3 regions of the Vibrio sp. 03_296 genome follow, and region 3 is predicted to be linked to each of the others. Evidence: predicted binding sites of a transcription regulator. Region 3 holds the regulator's gene; each other region holds the start of a gene.
The links. Region 3 encodes PurR, which represses purine synthesis genes. Its sites were predicted from a motif close to TNANGNAAACGTTTNCNTNA; they were not measured.
Positions count from the first base shown of each region.

Region 1: the regulator PurR is predicted to act here: its motif matches at 2,941-2,960, upstream of CIK04_RS22920 (phosphoribosylaminoimidazolesuccinocarboxamide synthase).
Region 2: the regulator PurR is predicted to act here: its motif matches at 4,451-4,470, upstream of glpX (class II fructose-bisphosphatase).

Region 1 covers NZ_NPKW01000194.1:20,400-26,565, forward strand. The annotation lists gene CIK04_RS22910 (helicase-related protein) at 1-1,027, shown strand, start outside; gene CIK04_RS22915 (hypothetical protein) at 1,236-1,625, shown strand; gene CIK04_RS22920 (phosphoribosylaminoimidazolesuccinocarboxamide synthase) at 1,721-2,824, opposite strand; gene CIK04_RS22925 (SulA-like leucine-rich domain-containing protein) at 3,027-3,419, opposite strand; gene CIK04_RS22930 (LrgB family protein) at 3,733-4,410, opposite strand; gene CIK04_RS22935 (CidA/LrgA family protein) at 4,413-4,784, opposite strand; gene sbcB (exodeoxyribonuclease I) at 4,830-6,166, opposite strand, start outside.
Region 2 covers NZ_NPKW01000062.1:5,137-11,302, reverse strand. The annotation lists gene CIK04_RS07440 (SPOR domain-containing protein) at 1-126, shown strand, start outside; gene hslV (ATP-dependent protease subunit HslV) at 276-830, shown strand; gene hslU (HslU--HslV peptidase ATPase subunit) at 858-2,189, shown strand; gene CIK04_RS07425 (1,4-dihydroxy-2-naphthoate polyprenyltransferase) at 2,354-3,271, shown strand; gene rraA (ribonuclease E activity regulator RraA) at 3,347-3,859, shown strand; gene zapB (cell division protein ZapB) at 4,081-4,323, shown strand; gene glpX (class II fructose-bisphosphatase) at 4,535-5,542, shown strand; gene CIK04_RS07405 (metalloregulator ArsR/SmtB family transcription factor) at 5,615-6,166, opposite strand, start outside.
Region 3 covers NZ_NPKW01000157.1:29,062-35,227, reverse strand. The annotation lists gene mukF (chromosome partition protein MukF) at 1-9, opposite strand, end outside; gene cmoM (tRNA uridine 5-oxyacetic acid(34) methyltransferase CmoM) at 12-821, opposite strand; gene elyC (envelope biogenesis factor ElyC) at 919-1,719, shown strand; gene torR (two-component system response regulator TorR) at 1,800-2,513, opposite strand; gene torD (molecular chaperone TorD) at 2,749-3,396, shown strand; gene purR (HTH-type transcriptional repressor PurR) at 3,707-4,711, shown strand; cyclic di-GMP riboswitch class I at 4,909-4,997, shown strand; gene CIK04_RS21615 (TfoX/Sxy family DNA transformation protein) at 5,113-5,706, shown strand; gene CIK04_RS21610 (TVP38/TMEM64 family protein) at 5,831-6,166, shown strand, end outside.

The sequences.
Region 1 (6,166 bases), on a different contig from region 3:
AGAAGATGCTGAGAAGCTACGTGAACAAGAGCCGCAACAGTGCGACGCCACGTTAATGATTCAGCTCATTCGGGGTCAGCGCTTTAGTGGTGTGATCGTAGATGACGGGGCGTTAGACGAAGCACGAGGCTTGTCTCAACAAATGCGCGACCTGTTTGAACTGCCTGATCTTGAGGTGAGTTCGAGATACACGCGGGTTGAACTGGTCACGGCCATCGCTCGTTTGCATCCAGAGTTGGTCTTTATCCGCCGAGCCAAACGACGTGAGGCGTTGGGGAATGGAAAGATGGAAATGATGGTCGGTCGCCAAAGCCGATTTTCTGACAAACACGAGCTAGCGCTTGTGTTAGATAGCCATAGCTTGCCGGGGAAAGGCGTGAAACAGACGCTCAATTTAGCCAGTGTGATCATGCCCGCTCCGTTGACCTTGATTAACGAGCTCGAGCTAGGGGAGTGGCGACAAGGGGAAACGCGCCCATCAAACGATGCGGTCGAAGTGGAGATGCAACTGGTTTACGCAGGTCGAGTGGTGGAGAGCAGGCTTGAACAACCTCAAGGAAAGGATGCCATTGAAACCATCGTCGCTCTGGTAAAAACAGGCCAGTTGCTGCCGGATCTCTATGCGTTTGTCACGACACAAATGACGCATTGGCACTTGTATTGCGCGTTAGGTTTGAATGAAGAACAACGCCCCATCGGATTACTGGATTTTGACCAGTGGTTGCGCGAGCAGCTTCATGCCATGGGAGTGAACGAAGTGGATGAGATGGCACTGTTTGACAGCTGTGATTTCCCGTATCGAGGGATCCCAGATTGGCAATACAAGGATTTTTCTGAGCAATTTCCGTTATCGCTCTCTTTGCCTGATTTACAGCTGACGGTGGAGTATTTTCCTGTTGGCAAATTAGTGCAAGTGGTCTTCGCTGGTGGCAACCGCAAAGGCGATCCCAAGCGTTGGGAACTGCCTCGTTTTTCCGGTTGGCGAGTGCAATATCGTAAAGCGAGTCGAGTGATTGATGTTCGCTGAAGTCTAAATTTGTTTTAAACGCAAAATATTAATCAATCCGACGCATATCGTTAAAGGGTGTGAGTGACGATTGTTACAACTCTGGTTTTAATATTTCTTTTCCTCTCGAAACTAGGGCATAAAAGACCATTGTTTTATATCCTATTGCTATATCAAAACACTTGACTGATATTGAGTATGTTGTGTTGCCAATCTGTCGGGGGACAAAATGGAAAAACAGGGAAAGAGACACGTCGAATTTGACTACACCAGTTTTCTAGGGGCTTCATGCAGTAAAAAATGGACGTTTTTAGAAGCCTTAACCACCTTTGCTCCAGTCTTTGGTGTGATGTGGAAGAACAGTATCGCAGAGCTTTCAGAACCAGAAGATCGACTGTGGGACGCCGCCTTAAAGAGCATGTCTTCACGCCGTAGCGATGAGTCCAACTTGGTAACGCTACTCAAACTGGCAAAACTGGAGGGGATAGACGAGCTGACGGTGGTGATGCCGTATGCGCTAGAGCCCACCCAGATCGACTTCATTCAAAATCGCAGCGAAAGCAAAATTGACTGCCGAGAGCAAGATGTGTTCGTGATCCGCTTGAAAGATCTCAGTTAACCCAAGTTTGATGAAGTAATGTGAAGTAACGATAAAAAACGCCTGCAGTGTGAAGTGATGCAGGCGTTTTTTTGTTTTTAATCGCTGGTTTAGGCTTAGTCAATCAAACCGTATTCGCGGCCAAGAATATCGATGATTTCTTGCTTTGGATTGTCGCTTAAGACGATCTCTTTGCCGGTAATTTTCTCTGCGATGTTGATGTAAGTACGAGAAACGGCCATTAGTGCTTCTTCAGGCAGTTCGTTGTCTCGTGCGAGCGCTTCACGCTCAGGCATACGGTCTTTATTCAGTAAAATATCTGGGTCAGGGAAGTAGTTGAGTAAGAATTGTCTAAAGCCTTCTTTTGAATTCTCGACAATTTTGCCTGCTTGATACGCTTGGGCATCCCAAATTCGTGACGAATCTGGCGTACCTACTTCATCCATGTAAATCAGTTTTTCATTTCCAGCCGCGTCCGTGACATAACCAAATTCAAATTTGGTATCGACAAAGATTTGACCCACGTTCGCCAATGCTTCACTGATCACTCCAAAGCCGTCTTTTAGCAGTTTTTCGTAAAGCGCGATATCGTCAGCACTCGAGAAATTAAACGCGGCAAAGTTATCGGCGATATTTTGGCGAGTAATATTAACGTCGTCTGCTTCTGGAACACCTGGGATGCCCTTCAAAATGCCTTTTGTTGATGGCGTCATGAGCAGATCCGGCAATGCTTTGTCTTTTTCCAAGCCTTCAGGTAGCTGAATACCACAGAATTCACGCTCCCCTTTTTCGTAAGCACGCCACATTGAACCAGTAATGTACTTGCGGCAAATTGCTTCGATTTTCACCGGTTTGGCTTTTTGTACGATCCAGACAAAAGGATGTGGAATATCCAAAATGTGGCTGTCAGCCAGACCATTTTCTTTGAACAAGCCAAACCAATGGTTTGAAATGGCATTGAGCGCTGCGCCTTTGCCCGGCACGCCGTTCAACCCGTACTCTCCATGCCAAATGCAATCAAAAGCGGAAATACGGTCGCTGATCACCATGATCGCCAATGGGGCGTCAGGGGCAACATTGTATCCTTTCTCTTTAATCAGTCGGGCACTGTCTTCTTCGGTCAACCAGTAAACAGAACGAACTTTTCCACTGTGTACAGGTTTATCGGTGCGGATGGGTAGGTCATCGTTGACGGCAAGTACTTGGTCAGCAAGGCTCATTTTGACATTCCTATCATAATTTCAAACGTCATGCGGGAAATGAATCGGACAACAAAATCTAACGGATTCATCGATTACCGGGGCATGATACCAGAACTATTTGAAGTCGCCAGAGAAAAAGCAAACGTTTGCCTTGTTTTTGCCAAACAAAAAATGCCTCCCATTTGGGAGGCGAGATGCAGGATGGATAACGTTGAACTTGTTAGTGATACTTGTGTGCTCTGCCTTCAACGAAAAACACTTCACAGCCATACTCGCGAGCGAGATCGCTAAGCAAAGATTGGTTAATCAAATCGATTTGATCGGAAGCGACAACCGCAGCAGCATTGCCTGAGCGAATAGCTTTCATCACGATCTCCATTTCAGTCATCGTCTGAGAAGCTTTCATTTGGATGACATTCTGGCAGCGGATATTGGAAGCAGTAAGTTGTGCAAAGTCAGGTCTTGGGCACTCAGCTGTAAACAAAATCCACTGATTTTGAGCGGAAAGATTAGCCAGTTTTTGCAACAACTGATCAGAAACATTCATAGGTACGGTTGGCTGAGCTAACACGTTAAAACGAGAATAGAGTCGAGTTTGAGTTTGAATCTGCATCTTACTGTTCCTTTATACATGCTGTATGTGTATACAGTAGTTTTTTTAAGGCGATTGATCAACTCTTTTTGTTGGATTTTTCACCTAAACCGATCGTTCAGTGAAAAAGAAATATTCTTATCTAATTGATTTTTAATGGTTTGCCTTTCATTTGGTACGTAGTGATAAGTATGAGAATTTGTGATGAATATCACTGGTAGGTGAGTCGGTTGGTAAGAGGAACAGTAAAACTACTGTATAGCACTGTATAAACGTGTGAATAAAAAAAACGCCCTCAGCATAAGCAAGAGGGCATCTTAGTCAGAATTCGGTGTTAAGCGTATAGCCAAACAGCGAGTGCGAAAAAGCTGGGTGCGAGAATAGAGGTGATGATGCCACACAGTACTAACGCTAAAGAAGAAAAGGCGGCGTCACCCGGCGCTTTCTCCACGCAGGTCGCGGTACCGAGCGCATGCGAAACTGTCCCCATGGTGAGTCCGCGTGCGATAGGGTGTTTAATGCCAAGCAAATTATAAATTGGGTAGGCAAGGATTGCCCCAAACAGCCCAACGAGCAACACCAGAATCGCAGCAACAGCGGCTTCGCCTCCTAAGTGGCTTGAGATTTCCATTGCAATCGGCGTGGTGACTGACTTACCAAGCAGGCTGGCGATCAAGCTAATGTCCGCCTTGAAGGCGACGGCAATGAGCATGGCGGTGAGCATTGACATGATGCTGCCTAGGGTACAAGCGAAGGCAATGATACGCCAATTGGCTTTGATTTGTGGAAGCTGTTCATAAAGTGGATAAGCAAGCGCGACCACCGCAGGTTGTAGCATGTAGCTGATCCACTCATTATCGGAGTAATAGGTCTCAAAAGGGACCTTCAATACCGTTAACATCGGAATCAAAATAGCGATACTGATCAGTAGCGGGTTAGCCAAAGGATTGTTGATTTTGATGGCAAGCCAACGAGCAAATAAGAAAACGACGATAGTGACGAGTAACCACATGATTATGCTTCCTCACCAAGAATTCGTTGAAGTAACCAGCCTAAACTCACCAACACAATCAAAGAGCCGCCAATGGCCGCTGCGATAATTGGCAATGCGTTTGCGATGAGCATATCGAAGTGCTCCATTAAACCAACACTGATCGGAACGAACAGCAAGATCATATAGCGAATCATTAAGCTGGCACCGGATTTGACCCATTCGACTTTGACGATGCCGATCGCCATCGATAAAAACAGTACCAACATCCCTATTACACTTCCTGGCACTGAGGTTCCTGTCCAGTGCTGTATGCCTGAGCCAATCGTCAAGGCTAGGAAAATAAGGCCAAATGAAACAACGAGGCCAAATAAATCTTTAAGGGAGAATTTCATAGTTTGGGAGTCATTCTTAATGTGGGAGCGTTTCGCTCCCGGCAATTATGAGATCAAGCTCTCAGTATAGCGGTACACGGATTTTAATATCGCCATTTTCTTTTCGTCACTTTCATGTTCGTGAACTAAGTTTTCCAAATTAAGCATGTACTCTTCAATTCGACTTTCGAAGTATTCGCGGCAATGATTCGCCCAACGGCGCTGTTCGTTCTCATCCAACGTCCATGGGTAATTGCGCGCACGGTAGCGAAACAGCAGCGGTTCGATGCGTTTATCGTTGAACGTGATGTCCAAAGCGGCAAGGTGAGTTGGATCGGTTTGGCGGATAATGTCCATCGAGGCTTTGTCGGCAGGCGAGAAGAAACCGTCGTACAACAGGGTATCGACATCATGACTTTTCTCAAACTCGCGTTCAATTGAGAACAGCTGCACCAACTTTTCTCGCACTTCTGGGTGCTGGCGAATAAGGGCTAAGTTTGCCAAACATTGTTCTCGGTCGATGCCGATATTAGTGGCGTTCTCCGCTGTGAGGGTTTTGGCGGGTGCTAAAATCGGGCACTTATTCAAATGCACCAGTTTAACTGGCACAGGCAGTAAGTCACCCAGCTCATCATGACGTGTGTAAAGACGCTCATGCAGCGCATTGGCATCCAAATCGAAAAGGGGTTGAGGATCTTTGGCTAAGTCGACCACAATCACCGCATTGTTGTTGGTCGGGTGCCAAGCTAACGGCACAATCCAACTGGTGTATTGGCATTCACGGCCTAACATGCCAGAGACATGCATCAAGGGGGTCATGTTAACAATATCGATCAACTCATTGAGCTTACGCTTATGGCGCATGCTAAAGAAGTAATCAAACAATTTGGGTTGCGCGGCTTTGACTTTTTTCGCCATTTCGATGGTGGCGATCACATCGGCCATCGCATCATGCGCGTTACTGTGTTCAATGCCATTCGCCACCGAAAGGTGCTCCAGTTTAAAGCTGGTAAAGCCTTCTTCATTTTCCGGCCATTCCACCCCTTCCGGTCTTAATGCGTGACAAGCTCGCATCACATCAAGCAGATCCCAGCGTGAATTGCCGTTTTGCCAGCTCCATGAATAGGGATCGAGGAAATTGCGATAGCAGGTGTAACGCGTGACTTCGTCATCGAAGCGAATACTGTTGTAGCCGAGGCTCGTGGTATTCGGGTGCGACAACTCTGCGTGGATTTTAGCGATGAATTCTGGCTCTGGTAAGCCTTCTTTCTGCGCTTTTTGCGGCGTAATTCCGGTAATGAGCGCGGCTTCGGGGGCCGGTAAATAATCGGCAGGTGGGCGACAATAAATCACCAATGGTTCGCCGATGATATTGAAGTTGTCATCGGTACGAACGCCAGCAA
Region 2 (6,166 bases), on a different contig from region 3:
GAAGGCAGTGATTGGTATCGCGTGGTCTTAGGACCATATAAGCTAAAACGTGACGCTGAACGCGATCGCCATAAATTGCAACGCGCCAAAATTGAGCCGTGTGCCATCTGGCAAGAAGAACAATAATTCTCATCCAAAGGGGCTTGTAATTCGCCCCTTTTCTTTGCCTCCCTTTCCCCCTAACCTTCCATTCCAAACCTTGAGCCTTGATTTCTTTTTTACCCTCCCCCATATAGGGTTCAACTCCATATAGAAAAGAATCAAGAGGCCTACTCGTGACTACCATCGTTTCTGTACGTCGTAACAATAAAGTCGTCATCGCCGGGGATGGGCAAGTATCTCTGGGTAACACGGTAATGAAAGGCAATGCGCGTAAAGTTCGCCGTCTATACCACAACAAAGTACTGGCAGGCTTTGCTGGCGGCACAGCGGATGCGTTTACTCTATTTGAACGCTTCGAAAGTAAACTGCAGATGCATCAAGGCCACCTCACTAAAGCGGCCGTTGAACTGGCGAAAGATTGGCGCAGCGATCGTGCATTACGTAAACTTGAAGCATTACTGGCCGTGGCAGACGAAACGGCATCATTGATCATCACGGGCAATGGTGACGTGGTACAGCCAGAAAACGATTTGATCGCTATTGGGTCTGGAGGGGCGTATGCACAAGCAGCCGCGACCGCATTGTTGGAAAATACCGAACTCGATGCACGCGAAATCGCAGAAAAAGCATTGAACATTGCGGGTGATATTTGTGTGTTTACCAACCACAACCACACCATCGAAGAGCTCGAGATCCCAGCAGAATTGCCGAATCTCAGCCAAGCTTAATTCGCCCACAGATTGTAAGGAATGATTATGTCTGAAATGACTCCTCGTGAAATTGTCCATGAACTGAATCGACACATCATTGGTCAAGACAACGCAAAACGCTCTGTGGCAATTGCACTACGTAATCGCTGGCGTCGAATGCAACTTGAAGAAAGCTTGCGCGTAGAAGTCACGCCAAAGAATATTCTGATGATAGGCCCGACTGGGGTTGGTAAAACTGAAATCGCTCGTCGTCTTGCGAAACTGGCCAACGCACCTTTCATTAAAGTGGAAGCCACCAAATTCACCGAAGTGGGTTATGTGGGTAAAGAAGTGGAAAGCATTATTCGCGATCTAACTGACGTGGCGGTGAAACTGACTCATCAGCAAGCCATGGAAAAAGTAAAGTTCCGTGCAGAAGAGCTCGCGGAAGAACGAATTCTTGATGCGCTCCTACCACCACCTCGTGATGCTTGGGGGCAGAACGAACAAAGCGAAGATACCTCGAACACTCGCCAAATCTTCCGTAAAAAACTACGTGAAGGAAAACTCGACGACAAAGAAATTGAAATCAATGTCGCTGCGCCACAGATGGGCGTGGAAATCATGGCGCCTCCTGGTATGGAAGAGATGACTAACCAGCTACAAGGTATGTTCCAGAGCCTAGCTGGCAATACCAGTAAAAAGCGCAAATTGAAAATCAAAGACGCTTTTAAAGCACTGATTGAAGAAGAAGCCGCTAAGCTGGTTAATCAAGATGAACTTAAAGAGCAAGCCATCTATAGTGTAGAAAACAATGGCATCGTGTTTATCGATGAGATCGATAAAATCTGTAAACGCGGTGAGAGCTCAGGCCCGGATGTGTCTCGAGAAGGCGTTCAGCGTGACTTGTTGCCTCTTATCGAAGGCAGCACTGTCTCCACCAAGCACGGTATGGTAAAGACCGACCATATTCTGTTTATTGCCTCTGGTGCTTTCCAAGTTGCTAAGCCTTCTGACCTGATTCCTGAACTGCAAGGTCGATTGCCGATCCGTGTTGAGCTTGAGGCGCTTTCAAGCCACGATTTCAAGCGTATTCTGACCGAGCCAAGAGCATCACTGACAGAACAATATGTCGCTCTGATGAAAACAGAAGATGTGGACATCGAATTTACGGAAGACGGCATCACGCAAATTGCAGAAGCCGCCTGGACCGTGAATGAAACCACAGAGAACATTGGTGCTCGCCGTCTACATACCGTAATGGAACGCCTGATGGATGAGATCTCATTCGATGCAACGGAAAAATCAGGCACCAAGTTTGTGATTGATGCAGCGTATGTTCAGCAACGTCTCGGCGAATTTGTTGAAGATGAAGACTTAAGCCGTTTCATCCTGTAATCCTCTGACTAACAAGGGCGAGAGCATCATTTCTCTCGCCCTTTTTCTTCCCTTTCTTACCCAACGCCTCCGTATTTATCCGTACTGCGCCCGCTTAAGCTAACCTTTCTTCAGTGCGCTTTTATTCGTATACTGACGATTCTATTTACTAGCACGAAAAATTCATGAATCAGTCATTGCGTATCTGGCTGGATGCCGCTCGTCCGAAAACACTTCCTTTAGCGCTTGTTTCCATTTTAACTGGCAGCGTATTAGCCTATTCATTCGGTCAATTTTCACCTGTAATCGCGTTACTCTCGTTTGTTACCGCAACGCTATTACAAATCCTTTCTAACTTGGCAAACGATTATGGCGATGCCGTGAAAGGGACTGATAACGACAAACGATTAGGGCCAATCCGAGCCATGCAGTCTGGTGCGGTTTCTGCTCAAGCGATGAAACGAGCCATTGTGTTTAATATCATTTTGACCATGATCTCAGGCTTGTGTCTGGTGTTTTACGCATTGAGCAGCCTGCAAAGTATTCTTGCGTTTATTGGACTCGGTGTATTGGCCATCTTTGCCGCCATCGCTTATACCATGGGCAGCAAGCCGTACGGTTATGTCGGGCTGGGTGATCTGTCCGTGTTTATTTTCTTTGGTTTACTGGGTGTATCGGGCACTTATTTTCTCCACACAGGCCACTTAGATACCGCGCTGCTGCTGCCTTCTTTGGGATGTGGATTATTGGCCGTTGCCGTGCTCAATATCAACAACATGCGTGATATTGAGAATGATGCGGCCTGTGGCAAACGCACCGTTGCCGTACGACTTGGACAACAGCGTGCCAAACAGTACCATTTCGCTTTACTCGGTGGCGCCTTAATGGCCTTTGCGAGTTACTTGCTGCTACAACCCAGCTCGATTTGGCTCTGTTTGCCATTTTTACTCAGCCTAATTGTGCTCTTTAATCATGGTAAAGCCGTTTGGCAAACTGAGAAACCAGCACAAATTGCCCCGATGATGCCAGTCGTAGTGAAATGCTCACTCGTCACTAATATTTTGTTTGCAACTGTTGTGGTAGCTCAAACTCTTGTTAGTTAATCATTAATTGTCATTGCAATGACTTAATGCACGGATATACTCAAAAGAAATCTCGTTGACCAAAGAAGGTATGCCATGGAATACAACACTTCAGCCCTTTGCGATATCTATATGGACCAAGTGGATGTAGTCGAGCCTATGTTCAGTAACTTTGGTGGCCGCGCTTCCTTTGCCGGACAAATCACCACAGTCAAGTGTTTTGAAGACAATGCCCTCATTCGAGAGACGCTGGAACAAGATGGTGTTGGCCGTGTACTTTTGGTTGATGGTGGTGGCTCATTGCGCCGAGCATTACTGGACGGCGAACTTGCCGCGATAGCAGAAGAGAACGAATGGGAAGGCATCGTTGTTTATGGCTGTGTGCGTGAAGTGGATGATCTGGAAGATATGAATATCGGCATTCAAGCTTTAGCCTCTATTCCAGTTGGTGCTGCCATGCAGGGTGTTGGCGAAGTGGATGTTCCGGTCAATTTTGGTGGAGTGACTTTTCTTCCAGAAGACTACCTCTACGCAGATACAACGGGCATCATTCTCTCCCAAGAGCCTCTCAGTGCCGATCTTGAAGAAGAACCAGAGCTGCTAGATTAAAGAGAAAAAAGCGTCACCTTGGCGCTTTTTTCTATTGAGCAAGCAATCAAAACAGAGCAAAAGTCAGCGCGGCGTAAAGATGCGCTGTTTTTTTGACCGAATGATGCAAATTATTCAATATAGGGCGTGTTTCTCGGCCTTGTGCTGAGTAGAATGAGGCTAACAGACTTGAGTAGTAGCAAGGGCTACACTCGTAACCGAATCAATATAGGTAGGCCAAGATGTCTTTTGAAGTATTAGAAAAACTAGAAGCTAAAATTCAGACCGCTGTCGATACTATCGCTTTGCTACAAATGGAAGTAGACGAGCTTAAAGAAGACAAAGCTAAGTTGGAAACGGAAGCGAATGAACTACGCTCTCAACGTGAACAACTTGAGCAAAAAGCACAGCAAACTCAACAAGAGCATGCTCAATGGCAAGAACGCATTCGCGCGCTTCTTGGCAAGATGGAAGACGTCGAGTAATTCTCCGCTTCTAGGGAAAACCCTAGACACCAAATACGAGGCCCTAAGAGCGCTTATGCCTTGGGCCTCTCGCACCTCGCACCTCGCACCTCGCACCTCGCACCTCGATTTTCGCCTTCAAACTGAATTTAGCAAACGTTTCCCCTACATTTTGTGCTAGAATCGCGCCAATTTTACTCTTCCTTCGATTTAACACTTTTTTGGAGACAACATGAAACGCGATTTAGCGATGGCCTTTTCCCGCGTCACAGAAGGCGCAGCTCTAGCGGGTTATAAATGGCTAGGCCGTGGTGACAAGAACGCGGCGGATGGCGCTGCTGTAGAAGTCATGCGCACCCTGCTGAATAAAACTGACATCAGTGGTGAAATTGTTATTGGTGAAGGTGAAATCGATGATGCCCCGATGCTTTACATTGGCGAAAGTGTTGGCCTAGGTGGGGATGAAGTGGATATCGCGGTCGATCCAATCGAAGGGACGCGCATGACCGCGATGGGCCAATCAAACGCTCTTGCGGTATTGGCTGCTGGTGAAAAAGGGAGCTTTTTAAAAGCACCAGATATGTACATGGAAAAACTGGTGGTCGGCCCTGGAGCAAAAGGGGTGATCGATCTTAACAAGCCACTAAAAGAAAACCTCGAGAACATCGCACAAGCGCTTGGAAAAAAGCTTGATACCTTGGTGGTGATTACCCTTGCTAAACCTCGTCATGATGAGGTGATCGCGGAGATGCAACGCATGGGTGTTCGTGTTTTCGCAGTGCCAGATGGTGATGTGGCCGCTTCGATTCTTACCTGCATGCCAGACAGTGAAGTAGACGTGATGTACTGTATTGGTGGCGCACCTGAAGGGGTTGTCTCAGCAGCCGTCATTCGTGCATTGGATGGCGACATGCATGGTCGCCTTTTACCTCGTAACGAAGTAAAAGGCGATAACGAAGAAAACCGTAAGTTTGCGGATTTCGAGCTCAAGCGCTGCGCTGAAATGGGCGTGGAAGCGAACAAAGTGCTAAAACTGGAAGACATGGCACGCAGTGATAACGTCATTTTCTCAGCAACAGGCATCACTAAAGGCGATCTACTTGAAGGCATCAGCCGTCAAGGCAATATTGCAACCACCGAAACATTGCTGATTCGCGGCCGTTGTCGAACCATTCGTCGTATCAAGTCGATTCATTATCTTGAGCGCAAAGATGACGAAGTGAAAGCGATCATTCTTTAACATACAAAGAGAATATGAAAAGAGGGCTGCCTAGTAGGCAGCCCTCTTCGTTAAAAGTCTTACACAGAATATCTATCCACCATTCGCGATTGTAATACGGTAAGCACAACGCCTCTGGCCTTCGATAATGTGCTCACTGCGCTCGATATGGCACGCATCACCAAACAACTTTTGGAACACATTCAACTCCGACTGGCACAAACTTGGGCAGCGTTGCGCCGCTTTACAGATCGGACAATGGTTTTCAGTCAGCAGATAGCCTTCATCCGTCTTTTCTAACTCTGCCATGTAGCCTTCTTCTTCTCTCATCAGGGTAAGCATTTCGAGTCGACTGGTCAGATCCAAACACGTAGCTAACGCCTTTTGATAGTGCAAAAACGTTTTTTGTTCACGCTCAGCCGCCACCTTTGCTAGGCCCTCAGCACCAAACAACGCCTCTACGGCATCGATAACTTGAATCGTTAACTCGCCATGACGATCGGCAAACTGCTCATGTCCCTTTTGCGTTAAAGACCAATGACGAGTTGGACGGCCGACTTTCACCTTCACATCGTGAAAATGCACCAGACCATCCTCTTCCAGACTCTGCAAATGTTGACGAGCGCCCATGGTTGTCATTCCCAA
Region 3 (6,166 bases):
CTCACTCATTGTTATTCCTGTTTATCTTTCTTCTTAGCCCACACATGAATGTATCGGCCCAGCGAGAGGTAAGGCTCTTGGCGACACAGACGTCGTTCTAACTCGAGCACATCCTCGTACTGGTAATCACCCATATTCTGTCTGTTCCCTATATAGTCACTGAAACAGCGAATACCGGATTTTCCATAAATGTCAAAGCCTGCGTCTTCAATCCACTGATAAACAGATTGAGGTTCTAGGCCTTTTTGCGGTTGCAGCTTAAAGCGTTTGCGATGAGGCATACCCTCAAGAATATGTGGGATATTGCCACAAACCACATTCTTATAAACCAAGCCATGGTGGTTGTAGAACATAATCGACGCGGCGCCACCCGGTGCGACTTGTTCCAATACCGTTTCCAAAGCGGATTTTGGATCCGCCAACCATTCCATCACGGCATGAAACATCACCACATCAACTGGCTCTGCTAGGTGCTCACCAATCTTCTGCACCGGAGAATGGATCAGCCGATACTGCTCAAGCAAGCCATTTTTTGCAATATCCTGCTCTGCTAATTGCAGCATTTCAGAAGATAGATCACATAAGGCAATGTGATGTCCGAGTTTGGCAAGCTTTTGTGACATTTGTGCCAACCCGCCCCCCGCATCTAATACGGTTAGCGACTGTTTGGCCTCGTCAAAGGTGGCTAACAATTGTTGAAGATCTTCCCAAACAATCACTTGGCGAATCTCGCCTTTGTCTGACCCGTAAATATTTTTTGCAAATTTGTGGGCAATATCGTCGAAATTACGGTCTTGGTTCACAGCAGCTTGAGTTATCATATCTAATCGTGCTGCTATTCTGTCATAAGGAAAGCAGATATAAAGAGGCATTCTCTTATTTTTATTATCAAGTGATGTTTTTTCGGACTATTTCTGTATGTTTGAGCTGAAAAAAGTGCTCTCGGCACTGTTAATGCCTTTGCCAGCACTACTTTTAATAGGCTTAGCTGGTCTGATGCTGATTATGTTTAGTACCAGACAAAAAACGGGGTGTTTCATCATATTATTCTCCTTTTTGGGGATATTCTTGGTTTCTTTCCAACCCGTTGCCAGCAAGTTATTAATGCCATTAGAAAGGCAATACTCTGTATTTCTACCCGAAGTACAAACCGTCGATTACGTCATGGTATTGGGCAATGGCCATGTGGTGGATGATCAAATCCCCCCTACGTCTGAGTTAAGCCGTGCTTCGTTGATGCGTTTGACGGAAGGAATTCGTATTTTAAAGATGTATCCGGGCTCAAAGTTGATTCTGTCTGGCTATGCGGGCGGCTCAGAAACCAGCCATGCTCGCATGATGGCAAACGTGGCTTTGGCTCTGGGTGTCGCGAAATCAGACATTATTCTTCTTGAAGATGCCAAAGATACTTGGGAAGAAGCGCGACAAGCAGCGGCATTTGTGCGTCAAAAACAGCTGGTTTTGGTCACTTCAGCCAGTCACATGGCACGTGCAATGAAAGAGTTTCATGACGCTGGCATAACGCCGTTACCCGCGCCAACAAACTACCTTGCGCAAAAGAACATCTCTCAAGCTTGGGACAGATATGCCCCTAAAGCCATCTACCTTGAGCAAACAGAGCGCTACTGGTATGAAACCCTCGGCCAGCTATGGCAAGGCATGCGAGATTTGCTCCTTACTGACGAACAAATCATGGCAGAGAATCGCGCATCAAAATGATGAATCATGATCTGCAGAAACAAAAAAAGAGCTTAATCCGCTCTTTTTTTGTTTGTTAATTTTGGCTTTCTAAGCCACGCCTAGTCGCCTGCAAACATGTAGCCTTCACCGTGTACGGTCACAAAAATTTGTGGGTTTTTAGGATCAAACTCCATTTTTGCTCTCATGCGACGAATCAAAACATCAATCGTTCTGTCGTTTGGCGCGTCAACACGATGGCTAATCATGTTGAGAATGCGTTCACGGCTTAATACCTGATTTGGATAAGACGAAAGCGCCACCAGCAGCTCATATTCTGCCTTGGTCAACTTCACTGGCTCACCATTGTGGCTCAACGCTCGACGATGAATATCGAAGGTCCAGTCGCCAAAACGGACAATATGGTCTTCGTTTTCCGCATCTTGATGTTTTGAACCACCACTGCGCGCAAGCGAAATCCGCCACAACAAGTTTTTCACTCGAACCAGCAGTTCACGTAACTCAAATGGTTTGGTGACGTAGTCGTCTGCCCCCATCTCCAAACCAACAATTCTATCTATGCTATCCGTGCGTCCGGTTACCAAAATAATGCCAATGTCCGATTGGCTGCGTAGTTCACGGGTCAGCATCAAGCCGTCTTCACCTGGTAAGTTAATGTCTAACATCACCAAATCAACGCAGCTATTTTGCAAAATATGACGCATCTCGGCACCACTTTCCGCTTCACTTACTGTGTAACCTTCTTTTTGAAAATAACCCGCAAGTTTACTGCGAGTCACTACATCATCTTCTACGACTAATACGTGATAGCTCATTTACACCACTTCATGTCATTTCTGTCTACACGGGCAGACATTCTATTCATAACTAGTAACATTTCTAGTCATACTTCGTTTGAAATGCAAGTATCTTGATTTTTATTGATTCAAAACAAGCTTAATATCAGACCATTAACAAGCTCAAATATATTTATATTTTTCTTAACAATAGGCGTTATTGTTATTCATTTTTTTTGGTTACACTTATAGGAGATTGATTTAGGAGCGATAAATGATGCAAGAGATAAAAGCCTTTAATGAAAAACGTGCGGAAATATATTGGTGGCTTTCCAGCTTATTTGCCAAAGAACTGACTCAGGAAGAACTCGATAAATATCAAAGCATGGAAATTAGAGCGTTTTTAACGGGATTGGCTGAAAACGATGCTCTGCGACCATCCGTTAACGCCTTTGTCGACGCACTCAATCGTCTTGTTGACCGTCAAGATGCGCAATTGGAATTAGCGGCAGATTTTTGTGACCTATTTTTGAAAACCGCAAAACATGGCGCGCTGCCATACGCATCAATTTACCTTACAAAAGATGGCCTACTCAATGGCGAGCCGGCACAAAAAATGGATGCTTGGCTAAAAAAACATGGTGTGCAGGTCAATCAACAACTAAATGAACCGGCCGATCACTTAGCGATCATGCTCGACTTTCTTGGCAACCTCATCATTCGCTCAAATGAGTTTGAACAAGATCGCCACATGGAAGATGCTTTCATCGAGCAAAACACATTTATTCAAGAAATGTTGCTCTCTTGGTTACCTACCTTCTCTCAACGAGCAGCACAATATGATGAGTTTGGCTTCTATAACAGCGCAATAAAACTACTTGTTGCGTTTTGTATGCTGGACAGCGACTATTTAGTTGGATAATAATTACGCCCTTATCAATAGAGCAAACACTCGGTTACACTTTAACCACTAAAGTGTGAACACGGATACACATTTCGCTGTTTGAGTAGGTTGCCACTCTTGCCGTCTCAGTCTAAAATTGAGACCGCAATCGATAAAATATGATTTTAATGCAAACCGCTGAAATACAGCGGTTTTTGTGTTTATTTAAAGCTAAGCTGCTGCTTTTCTAGTGTGTCTTCCTTACAAAGCGAATTCGGAGAAAGGTAGCAAACTGTGTTGCAACAAAGAATCGTAGATTCAAAATGCAACCTTAGACAGGACAATACCTATGGCCACAATTAAAGATGTCGCGCGTCTCGCTGGAGTATCCACGACCACAGTGTCGCACGTAATCAACAAAACGCGTTTTGTTGCAGAAGCCACTCAAGAAAAAGTCATGAAAGCGGTTGACGAGCTCAACTACGCGCCTAGCGCAGTAGCGCGTAGCCTAAAGTGCAACACCACTCGTACTATTGGTATGCTGGTCACTCAATCTACCAATTTGTTCTTTTCTGAAGTGATTGATGGCGTAGAAAGCTACTGTTACCGCCAAGGTTATACGCTAATTCTTTGTAATACGGGCGGTATCTACGAGAAGCAACGTGATTACATTCGTATGCTTGCGGAAAAACGCGTAGATGGCATTTTGGTGATGTGTTCAGACCTCACTGAAGAACTACGCGAAATGCTTGATAAGCATGCAGATATTCCTAAAGTGATTATGGACTGGGGTCCAATCAGCTCACAAGCCGATAAAATTATCGATAACTCAGAGGAAGGTGGCTACTTGGCCACTAAGTACTTGATTGAAAATGGTCATACAAAAATTGCGTGTTTAAGTGGTCACTTTGAAAAAGCCGCGTGCCAAGAGCGCATCCAAGGCTTTAAACGCGCGATGAAGGAAGCTAATATTGCCGTTAACAACGAGTGGATCCTTGAAGGAAACTTTGAATGTGATACGGCTGTGATGGCTGCTGACAAGATCGCGTCGTGGCAAGATCGCCCAACGGCGGTCTTCTGCTTCAACGACACCATGGCACTGGGTTTGATGAGCCGCCTTCAACAGTCAGGCCTTCGCATTCCTGAAGACATCTCTGTGATCGGCTACGATAATATTGAGTTGGCGGAATACTTCTCACCACCGCTAACAACCATCCACCAGCCAAAACGCCGTGTTGGTAAAAATGCATTTGAGATCCTTCTCGAACGTATTAAGGACAAAGAGCATGACAAACGCGTGTTTGAAATGCATCCCGAGTTAGTGGTTCGTGATACCGTTAAAAAAATCAATTAGTTAAGACTAATATTCTAAAGCATCCAAATCTGGATGCTTTTTTTTTCATTCTTAGTAAGTGATTTGTTAAGTCAAATTCTGTTAAGTTCTTAAAAACGAGCATTCATTCACTTAACTGCAACTATTATCTGAACCAATGTCACATTTTTTATTTGAAAATGTGATGTTACTCCAATAGAAATCGTATCCTTCTAGTGTCACGCACAGGGCAAACCATTTGAAAAAGTGGGACGCAAAGCCTCCGGCCTAAACCAGACGTTTTTTGGTAGGTAGCGGGGTTACCGATGGCAAAAATGCATAACAACAAGTTTACCCATTAATGACATTGTATTTGCATTGGTTTGCTAATCTCTCGGACCTGATTTGGTGGCGTAATAGTAATTACACCGAGATAACACATCATGGATAAACCGATACTCAAAGATTCAATGAAGCTTTTTGAGCAACTTGGTGCGATAAAATCTCGCTCAATGTTTGGCGGATTCGGCCTTTTTGCAGATGAGACCATGTTCGCACTTGTGGTGAAAGACCAGCTTCATATTCGCGCAGATCAAAAATCAACATTACTTTTTGAAAAGCAAGGGCTCAAACCATACGTTTATACTAAGCGTGGGTTTCCTGTTGTCACTAAGTACTACGCGATTTCAGACGCGCTATGGCAAGACCAAAATGCACTACTCGCTTTAGCCAAACGTGCATTGGCCAGTGCTAATAATGATAAACAACTGCAAGCAACAGCAAAACCTGAACGATTAAAAGACCTACCTAACCTGCGTTTAGCCACCGAACGAATGCTTAAAAAGGCGGGAATTGAAACAGTCGAGCAGTTGGAGTCTCAAGGCGCGGTTCGTGCGTACGAAGCGATTAAAAACACCCACAGTGGTGCCGTGAGCTTAGAGCTGCTTTGGGCGTTAGAGGGAGCCATCAATGGTACGCACTGGAGTGTGATTCCTCAGCAACGTCGAGACGAATTAGTGAATAAATTGTCTTTGTAGGCAAGCACGTTTATTATTTCTTATAGATTAAAACCACATCAAAATGATGTGGTTTTTTTATATCGTTTGAAAGATTTTCTGTCTCAATCAGGTCTGATAACCAAGCTATCTGGAGAAAAATTGAATGAACAAAAAACTCGTATTCGGAATCTTGCTTATCGCGACCATTATTTTATTGGCGGTTAATTTTAGTCAATACCTCACACTCGACAACGCTAAAGCACAACAACTTGCCCTGAACAGTTTTATTGAAGAAAAATTTCTGTTTGCTTCAATAAGCTATTTTGTCATTTACGTTGGTCTTACCGCCTTTTCAGTTCCTGGAGCTACCGTCGTCACGCTATTAGGCGCTGCTCTGTTTGGTTTTTGGTATAGCCTACTTCTTGTCTCGTTTGCCAGCACCATTGGGGCAACCATCGCATTTTTGAGTAGTCGCTACCTGCTAAAAGATTGGGTGCAG